3 regions of the Streptomyces cadmiisoli genome follow, and region 1 is predicted to be linked to each of the others. Evidence: riboswitches for the same ligand, from Rfam matches in the RefSeq annotation. Region 1 holds a riboswitch; each other region holds the start of a gene.

Region 1 (3,019 bases):
CCCCGCGTGTCGAAGCCGGTGGTCACCAGCACGGTGCCCGCGGCGGCGGTGAGCGCCGCGACCGCCCGCTCGAAGCGCTCGGCGACGTCGTCCGGGTCGGTGCCGGGCCGCAGGATGTCGTTGCCGCCGGCGCAGAAGGAGACCAGGTCCGGCGCCAGTTCGACCGCGCGCGGAAGCTGGTCCGCCATGATCTGGTCGAGCAGCTTTCCGCGCACCGCGAGGTTCGTGTACTCGAAGTCGTCCTCGGCTCGGCGGTCCGCGAGGAGTACGGCGAACCGGTCGGCCCAGCCGACGAACGCTCCGTCGGGGCCCGGATCGCCGACGCCCTCGGTGAAGCTGTCCCCCACCGCCACGTACGACCCGATCACTGATCTGCTGTCATTCTTCGAATCGTCTGCCACATCGGTCCATGATTCACCTTTGAATATGACCTACGCGAACGTAGGAAGGGGTTGACGGGCGGTGAGATAAGCCACTGCCAAAGGATTGGTCAACTGCGGAATACGGCGCGGGTGTCGGCGGGCACGGGCCCAGGGACGGCGGCAGCGGACGACGGACGGCGCGACGACGGGGCGGCGTGAGGTCGGACGGCGTGACGGCCGGACGGCGTGACGGCCGGACGGGTACGCCGAAGGCCGGGCCCCGGGATCGGGGTCCGGCCTTCGGCGGCGTGCCGGGGCGGGCGTCAGCCGACGGAGACGCCGTGCGAGCCGAGGTAGGCGACGGGGTCCACGTCCGAGCCGTAGTCGGGCGTGGTGCGGATCTCGAAGTGCAGGTGAGGGCCGGTCACGTTACCGGTCGCACCGGAGTATCCGACCTGCTGGCCCGCGGTCACCGTCTGGCCGCTGGAGACGGACAGCGAGGACAGGTGAGCGTACTGGGCGTAGTAGCCGTCGGCGAGCCGGATGACGACCTGGTTGCCGTACGCGCCGGCCCAGCCGGCCGAGACGACCGTGCCCGCACCGACGGCCTTGAGCGGGGTGCCGGTCGGGGTGACGAAGTCGACGCCGGTGTGGTAGCCGCTGGACCACATGCTGCCCGCGACCTTGTACGCGGTGCCGACGCCGCCGTCCACGGGTGCGACGTAACCGCTGGAGGGGGTGGCGGTGCCGGCGGTCCGGTCGGCCGCGGAGACGTCGGACGACGACTCCCCGGACGATTCCGCCGCGTACCCGGCAGCGTCGGACCGGCCCGAGGACTCCGAGGCCGGAGCGGACTCAGCCGGAGCGGACGAACCCGATGCTTCGGACGAACCGGACGAAGTGGTCGAAGGCCGCTCCGTGTCGGCAGCGGCCTTGCCGCCTATCACGAGCTTCAGACCGGGGTGGATCAGCGAGGGATTCCCGCCGACGGCCTCACGGTTGTCCGCGTACAGCTCCTGCCAGCCACCACTGACATTCTGCTCCTCGGCGATCTTCGAAAGACAGTCGCCGACCTTCACCGAATAGGTCTGCACGGCCGCTCTCTTCGCGGCGGACTTTTTCTCGGCGGATTTCTGCTGAGGGGCGCTCTTTTGCGTCGCGGCGGACTGGAGCGCCTTTCCCGGAGCGGATTCCGGGGTGGCGGCGTGGGCGCCGGAGACCCCCATGAACGGGAGAGCGAGCGCGGCGCCACCGGTGCCGGCGACGGCGATGGAACGGGTGAAACGCTGAACCTTGGGACGGCGGTGTTTACCCTTCGCGGGCATGGCGAATTCCTCTCCGTCGCCTGCGAGGTGAGCTGTCGGGTGCGGGCTGGAGATGCCCGGCCGCGCCGTGGCGCGGCTGTACCCCAAGCCGTTCCAGAGACCGGAACAGGCAGTTGTACCTGTGGGTCCCCCGCTCCTGCCGTAACGGGTGGGTGTGCGCGGGCACCGGGCGGCGGCAGGATTCGGCGTCCGCCCGGATCGGTCTGGAACGTAAGCGACCGAGACGCAATGGGACAAGCAAGAGGTTCCGCGCGAACCTCATCTTCTTGATCGGTTCACCGAATCAACGGTCACCCTCCGTGAATTCCGGATCTTTCCGCACCGGCAAATGCCCTTGATAGGCGTATGAATTACGTGAACATGACGGGCGACTCACGGTCACGAATATGACGCTCCTCACGTGACATCGCTCCAGGTTCCTTTACTCCGGAGCGAGTTGGAATGAAAGCGTCAATTCGGACAGAACAGTCAGATGCGACGCAGACGAAGAACCGTCGCATCCAGGTCGCCACGCAGCCCTGTGCGCAATCCGTGGTGCAGCAGCACGGCACCTCTGTACGTTTCGCCCGTTTCGCGGCATTCATAGGAGGCCGCGGGATCGAGCCCCCGCAGCCGCAGCGCCGGAACTGGCTCCCCGTAGGACTGCGCCTGGAGCCAGGCGAGGACGACGCTCTCGTCCCCGCGCACGTACTGCACGGCGCTGAGCCCGCCCCGCGGCGGGCGCAGCCGGTGGAGCTCCCCGCGCTGCACCAGCGGCCGGATCTCCTTGTACAGGGCCACCCAGTCACGGGCTTCGGCCAGCTCCGCGTCGGTCCAGCGGGTGAGATCGCCGCCCACGCCGAGCACGCCGGCCATGGCGCTGACGAAGCGGAAGCGCAGCGAACTGGCGCGGCCGTTCAGCTGGGTGTTGGGACTGTCGGTGACCCACGCGGCCATGACGCGCGCGGGGTGGACCTGGCTGAAGCCGTCCTGGATGGCGAGACGGTCGAGCGGGTCGGTGTTGTCCGAGGTCCACACCTGGTCGGTGCGGCTCATGATCCCGAGGTCGATCCGGCCGCCGCCGCCCGAGCAGGACTCGAAGGCGACCCCGGGGTGCGCGGCCCGCAACCGGTCCAGCAGGTCGTACAGAGCGCGCACGTGGTCGACCCACAGCCGCTGCGGGTACGCCTCTCCGGGCCAGCCGGCGTCGGTGAAGCAGCGGTTGAAGTCCCACTTCACGTAGTCGACGGGGGCGCTGGAGAGCAGTTCGTCGAGCTGCTCGAAGAGATGCTCCCGCACGTCCTCCCGCGCCAGGTTCAGCACCAGCTGATTGCGGAGTTCTGTCCTGGTTCG
Region 2 (3,019 bases), 2.8 Mb from region 1:
AGATCTTCCTGAGCGTCACACAGGCCCTCCAGGGCGACGACGCGCGCTGCGCCCCCACCGATGTCCCGTGGCTGCGCCGCTCGTCGACCTCCTGCACGTGACCCGCGTCACGCGGCCGCCGGGGATCCCCGCAAACTCGTTGCTTCAAAGTTCAAGCATGGAGTAGGGTCCTTGATCGAAGAGGCTGCTTCAAAATTGAAGCAGCCTGGACGGAATCGGAGACCCGCATGCCCGACCTTCCCGCCGCCACGCCGCGCGCCCGCGTCCGGGTGCCGCTGCGCTTCCAGGACGGCTACGGCGTCGACGCCGAACTGGTCACCTTCCACGGTCTGGCCGACGGCCAGGAGCACCTCGCCGTCGTCCTCGGCGCCCCGGAGCCCGGCGCCGTACCCCTGGTCCGGCTGCACTCCGAGTGCCTGACCGGCGACGTCTTCGGCTCGGCCCGCTGCGACTGCGGACCGCAGCTGCGCGAGGCGGTCGAGCGCATCGCGACCCGCGGCGGCGTCCTGCTGTACCTCCGCCAGGAGGGCCGCGGCATCGGCCTCTACAACAAGCTCGACGCGTACGCCCTCCAGGACCAGGGCCTGGACACCTACGCGGCCAACACCGCGCTCGGCTTCCCGGAGGACGCCCGCGACTACACGGCGGCGGCCCAGATGCTGAACGCCCTGTCGATCACGGAACTGGACCTGCTCACCAACAACCCCGACAAGGCCGAGCAGCTGCGCGGACTGGGCGTCGCGGTCCGCGACCGGATCCCCACCGGGGTCTTCACCACCGCCCACAACGTCCGCTACCTGCGCGCCAAGGTGCTCCAGACGCAACACACCCTGCCGATCGCCCGGTTGACGGAGTTCTCGGACCTCAACGCGGGCTGAGCGGACCTCGCGGCGGCGGCCGGGCTCCGCCGGCCGCCGTGCGCCCACGGGCCCGCGCCGCGCCCGGCCCGCTCCCCTGCGCAGCCCGCTCTCCGCCCCGCTGCGGGGGGCGAAATCGCCGGTCGGGACCCCCGGAGGGGCAGCGTGTCACTTTCGGTCCCGAACATGACGTACACTGGAGTCACAACGACGCGGGGTGGAGCAGCTCGGTAGCTCGCTGGGCTCATAACCCAGAGGTCGCAGGTTCAAATCCTGTCCCCGCTACTGAAGGCTTGAGGCCGGAATCCAGTTTTGGATTCCGGCCTCAAGTTTTTTCCGCATTTTCTCGCGGGCGCACTCGGCACACATTCGATCCGAGTCGATCCCCGCTGTCACGGCATGTGACCGGGCGAACGCCCTCCGCATAACAACTGACACACGGTCAGATCAGGTATTCCGCGCAGTCGGTGGTCAACTCGCCCGATTTTCTCCACTCATGACACCGTACGTCCACCTGGAATTCGTTAATGATCAAGTGGAACCGCTTGGAAATCAGGCCCCGGTTCTATTAACGTCCGATAACGCAGCGCGGTCGTCCCAGCCGTCACAAGAGGCGGCTCCGTGCGCACGCGCCGAATCCCGCAAGGGAACCGGGGAACCACCGAACATGGGGTGAATCGGGCGTAAGTCGCCGATATCGGCTGGCTGATTTACGCGCGTAGGAGACCTTCCTGCTCCGAACCCGTCAGCTAACCCGGTAGGCGAGAAGGAAGGAAAGGAGTACGCCCACGTGGCGTCCAACCGGCCTGCCCCAGAAGCCCCCTTCGCGCCGACCCAGAGTTCTGGCGACACCATCGTCTACGGGGGTCAGCGCACCGACGAGGGCCCCTGGGAGGAATGGAATCCCACCGCGGAGACCGTTCGCCCCGTACGTGGCCGGCACCGCGTCTCCAAGCAGCGTGGCGGTGGGCTCGCCCGCAGCTCCACGGTTCTCGGCGTCGGCGTCATCGCCGCGGTCGGCGCGGGCGGCATGGCCACCGCGCAGACCGGCAAGCCGCCGGTGGCGATATCGATGCCCGACCTCCCGGCCGTGGGCTCGCTGATCTCCGACGACTCGGACAAGGGCACCCCCGAGAGCGCCGCCCCGCTCAGCGGCATCGGCATCACCACCGAGCAAACCGCCGAGGGCACCACCGACGCCGGCGAGGCGCTGCGCGCCCGGATCATCGCCCAGGCGGAACAGCAGCAGGACCAGGTGGACGCCAAGGCCGCCGCCAAGGCCGTGGCCGCCGCGCAGAAGGCCGCCGCCGAAGCCGCCGAGAAGGCCGAGAAGGAGGCCGCGGCCAAGGCCGCCGCCGAGAAGGCCGCGGCGGAGGAGGAGGCCCGCGAGAAGGCCGAGGCCGAGCGCCTCGCCGCGCTGGCCAAGCAGTACACGCTGCCCACCTCCTCGTACACCCTCACCTCGACCTTCGGTCAGGCCGGCTCCCTGTGGTCCTCCGGCTACCACACCGGACTCGACTTCGCCGCGCCCACGGGCACGCCGCTCAAGGCCGTGCACAGCGGCACCATCACCGAGGCCGGCTGGAACGGGTCGTACGGCTACAAGACCGTGCTCACCCTCGATGACGGCACCGAGATCTGGTACGCCCACCAGTCCTCCATCAGCGTCAGCGTCGGCCAGAAGGTCACCACGGGCGAGGTCATCGGCCGGGTGGGCGCCACCGGCAACGTCACCGGGGCCCACCTGCACCTCGAGGTCCACTCCGGCGGCGCGGACGGCGGCATCGACCCCCTGGCCTGGCTGCGCAGCAAGGGACTCACCCCCTGACAGCGGCTCTCCGCGAACCCCGGCGGTCCTGACGACAACCCCCCGACGTCAGGGCTGCCGGTCCCGGCGCATGCGGAACAGCCGCCACCGGGGCGGGAGTTGACCTTGTCCATGACGTCCATGACTTCTCTCCGCCCGCTCGGCAGCACCGATCTGAACGTCTTTCCGCTCGCACTGGGCGGAAACGTCTTCGGCTGGACCGCCGACGAGGCGCAGTCCTTCGCCGTGCTCGACGCCTACGCGGCGGCCGGCGGCAATTTCCTCGACACCGCCGACTCCTACTCGGCCTGGGTCACGGGCAACCGGGGCGGCGAGTCCGAGACGATCATCGGCA
Region 3 (3,019 bases), 5.4 Mb from region 1:
TCGACCTCCTTCAGCACGTCCTGCATGGACGTGGCGTGGAAGCCGTTGCGGGCGAAACAGAGCGCGGCGCCGTCCAGGATCTGCCGGCGGCGTGCGTCGAGGTGTTCCTGGGATACACGAGCCATGCCCCGAATGTAAAACGAACATTCCTTCTTGACAAGCCACGTCGGCACGCGCACGGTGGGGACACTCCTAAAACGAACGATCCTTCTTTTTAGTGGCCCACACAGGAGATGCCATGTCCTCGCCACCCCGTAACGGCACGCGCCACGTCTTCGCCGTCGCCGTCCTCGTCCCACTGATCGCGACCCTGGCGCTGTGCGCCTTCGCCTGGCCCTCCGCCCGCACCGCGCCCCGCGACCTGCCGCTCGGCGTGGCCGGCCCGGCGGCCGCCGCGGCTCAGGTCGAAGCGGGGCTGACCCGCGAGAAGGGCGCCTTCGAAATCCACCGCTACGACGACAAGGCCGCGGCCCGGGAGGCCGTCGAGGACCGGAGTGTGTACGGCGCGATCGTCGTCACCGCCGACGGAACCGAGCTGCTGACCGCCTCCGCCGCCGGCCCGGCGGTCGCGCAGGCGCTGCGGACCGCGGTGGCCGACAGGGCCGCCGCCGAGGGCGCCGAGATCCGGATCGTCGATGTCGTCCCGACGCCCGAGGCCGACCCGCGCGGTACGACGCTGAGCTCCAGCGTCCTGCCGCTCGTACTGGCCGGGACGGCGGCGGGCGCCATGGTCGCGCTGGCCGGACTGCGGGGCGGCCGCGCCGTGACCGCTCTGGTCGCCGCCTCGGGCCTGGTCGGCGTCGGCGGCACGCTGATCGCGCACACCTGGCTCGAGGGCCTCACCGGCGACCGGTGGGCGGAGGCCGCGGTGTTCGCCCTGGCGTCGCTGGCCGTGAGCAGCGCCGTCGCCGGACTGGCCGCGCTGATGGGCCAGGCGGGCGTGGCCGTCGTCGCGACCACGATGATGCTGCTGGGCAATCCGTTCTCCGCGGCGGGTTCGGCCCCGCCGATGCTGCCCGAGCCGGCCGGGACGATCGGCCAGCTGCTCCCGCCGGGTGCGGGGGTCTCGCTCCTGCGGTCGGTGGCGTTCTTCGACGGCGCCGGCGCGTCCGGGCCCTTGCTGACGCTCGGCGTGTGGACGGTCCTCGGCCTGAGCGCGATGCTGGTCGGCGGCGCGCTCAGGCGCCGGGCCACCGCCGGGCACGGGGAACCCGCCCGCGCGCCGATGCCGGTAGCGGTCGGCTGAGCGCCGGCACCCACCGACGGACCGTGTGCCCCCGCTGTAGCGGACGGGGGCACACGGTCTTCCGCGTCCGGGGGGCCGTCGGCTCGCCCCGCGCATGCCGTCGCCGGGCCCGATCGCCCCATGCGCCCCGACGCGCCCGCGTGTCCGCTGATCAGCCGTCACCTCGGCGCGGCGGGCCGGCCGGCGCGGATCGAACCGGCCCGCGTCGGCGGCACCGGCCGCGGTCCGCGCGCCGGCCCCGCGCCGGTGCCAGAAGCCGCCGCGCCGCACGACGGGTTCGCGCCGATGCGCCGAAGGGGTGAAACCGAGCCGTGCTCCGCAACCTCCGCGCGGGCGCAGCGCGTCCTGGACGGTGACCGCCGACCGGCCCGGGCGGATGTTCCGCCGCGCTCCGACAGTTGACGAACCATCCGGCGGCCCGTCGTGTCGACACTCACCGCGGCGTGTCCGGACCGGAGTTGAAACGGACCAAACGGCGTACCCCCGCACGGCGTATTTCCACGTACATTTTCGGGGCCTCCGCACTTGCGCAACACGAGGGCCCTCGGGGCGGAATTGATGGTTCCACCGCTGGTCCGGGGGCTCGTGGCGCCCTTGACATCCGTTCGATCGAGGGGCTGTCCACCCGAATGGGCGAGTGGTGAGTAACGCCACAAACACCCGCTTCCGTTGGGATTTTCAGACTTCGGTACGTCAAGATCCCTGTCTGACGACAAGCCCCCGCCACAGCGGCGGGGCGGTCCGGGCGGACGCCGAGTCCTGCCGCCGCCCGGATGCCCGGTCGACAGGAGTGGATCGGCAGGAGTGGAGGACCCAGCACGACGGGTCGCCGGAACGCACGTTCCGAGCAGCCCTTGGGGTGAAGCCGCGGTCACGCGGCCGGGCCACTTCGCCAGCCCGAATCCGACAGGTCATCCTTCACAGGCGGCTGACGAAGGGTTGCGCATGACAGCGCTCAATCGTGTCCCGTCGCTCATGGCCCGGGCCGGCACGGCCTCGGCCCTCACCCTTGCCGCGGTGGGTGGATCCGTCGTGGCTCCCGGCTTCGCGACCGAGGCCGCGGCCGCCTCGCCGTCGTTCAAGGCGCTGCAGATCGCGGCGTCGAAGCAGGGCTCCCCGTACAAGTGGGGCGCCACCGGTCCGCGCAGGTTCGACTGCTCCGGACTCACGCTGTACTCGTTCAAGAAGGCCGGCAAGAAGCTGCCCCGTACGGCGGCGCAGCAGTACAACAAGACCCGCCACATCTCGGCGAAGAACCGCAGGGCCGGAGACCTGGTGTTCTTCCACTCGGGGTCGAGCGTCTACCACGTCGGAATCTACGCCGGGAAGGGGAAGATCTGGCACGCCCCGAAGACAGGGGACGTCGTCAGGCTGCAGAAGATCTGGACGAGGAGTGTCTGGTACGGCCGGGTCTCCTGACCCCTGGGGCGCGGTGGAGGCGTCCTGACGCGCCGCCACCGCCCCGCCCATGCCCCCGGCCCGCTCCGCTTCCCGGAGCAGGCCGGAAGCCGCCGACGCCGTCCGTGAGCCCTCCGGGACGCGGGCGGCACGGCACGCCGCCCCCGGCGGCCCGGACTGCCCGCCCGCGAGTCCCCCGCGCGGTACGGACGTCCGGAGCGGCCCGAACAGCAGGAGCGCCCGGGTCCGGTGGCCGAAGCCCACGGGGCCGGTCCCGGCGCTTCCCGACCGCCGCACGGCGACCACGCGGCCTGCGGAAGTCGCCGCGGGGCCTGCCCGGCCCCTCGCGTCGTCGTGTCGGACAGGTCCAGGGTG

The links. A riboswitch is a leader RNA that binds a small molecule or an ion and turns the genes downstream of it on or off. The one in region 1 is predicted to bind cyclic di-AMP.
Region 2: another riboswitch for cyclic di-AMP. It lies ahead of DN051_RS20925 (M23 family metallopeptidase); the one in region 1 lies ahead of DN051_RS08460 (M23 family metallopeptidase).
Region 3: another riboswitch for cyclic di-AMP. It lies ahead of DN051_RS32810 (C40 family peptidase); the one in region 1 lies ahead of DN051_RS08460 (M23 family metallopeptidase).

The regions. Positions count from the first base shown of each region.
Region 1 is NZ_CP030073.1:2,034,487-2,037,505, forward strand. It holds gene DN051_RS08455 (SGNH/GDSL hydrolase family protein) at 1-368, opposite strand, end outside; gene DN051_RS08460 (M23 family metallopeptidase) at 686-1,687, opposite strand; cyclic di-AMP (ydaO/yuaA leader) riboswitch at 1,692-1,852, opposite strand; gene DN051_RS08465 (alpha-galactosidase) at 2,156-3,019, opposite strand, start outside.
Region 2 is NZ_CP030073.1:4,829,316-4,832,334, forward strand. It holds gene DN051_RS20910 (MarR family winged helix-turn-helix transcriptional regulator) at 1-101, shown strand, start outside; gene DN051_RS20915 (GTP cyclohydrolase II) at 228-878, shown strand; tRNA gene DN051_RS20920 (tRNA-Met) at 1,069-1,142, shown strand; cyclic di-AMP (ydaO/yuaA leader) riboswitch at 1,478-1,636, shown strand; gene DN051_RS20925 (M23 family metallopeptidase) at 1,648-2,685, shown strand; gene DN051_RS20930 (aldo/keto reductase) at 2,806-3,019, shown strand, end outside.
Region 3 is NZ_CP030073.1:7,442,541-7,445,559, reverse strand. It holds gene DN051_RS32825 (TetR/AcrR family transcriptional regulator) at 1-125, opposite strand, end outside; gene DN051_RS32820 (ABC transporter permease) at 239-1,246, shown strand; cyclic di-AMP (ydaO/yuaA leader) riboswitch at 2,011-2,188, shown strand; gene DN051_RS32810 (C40 family peptidase) at 2,192-2,665, shown strand.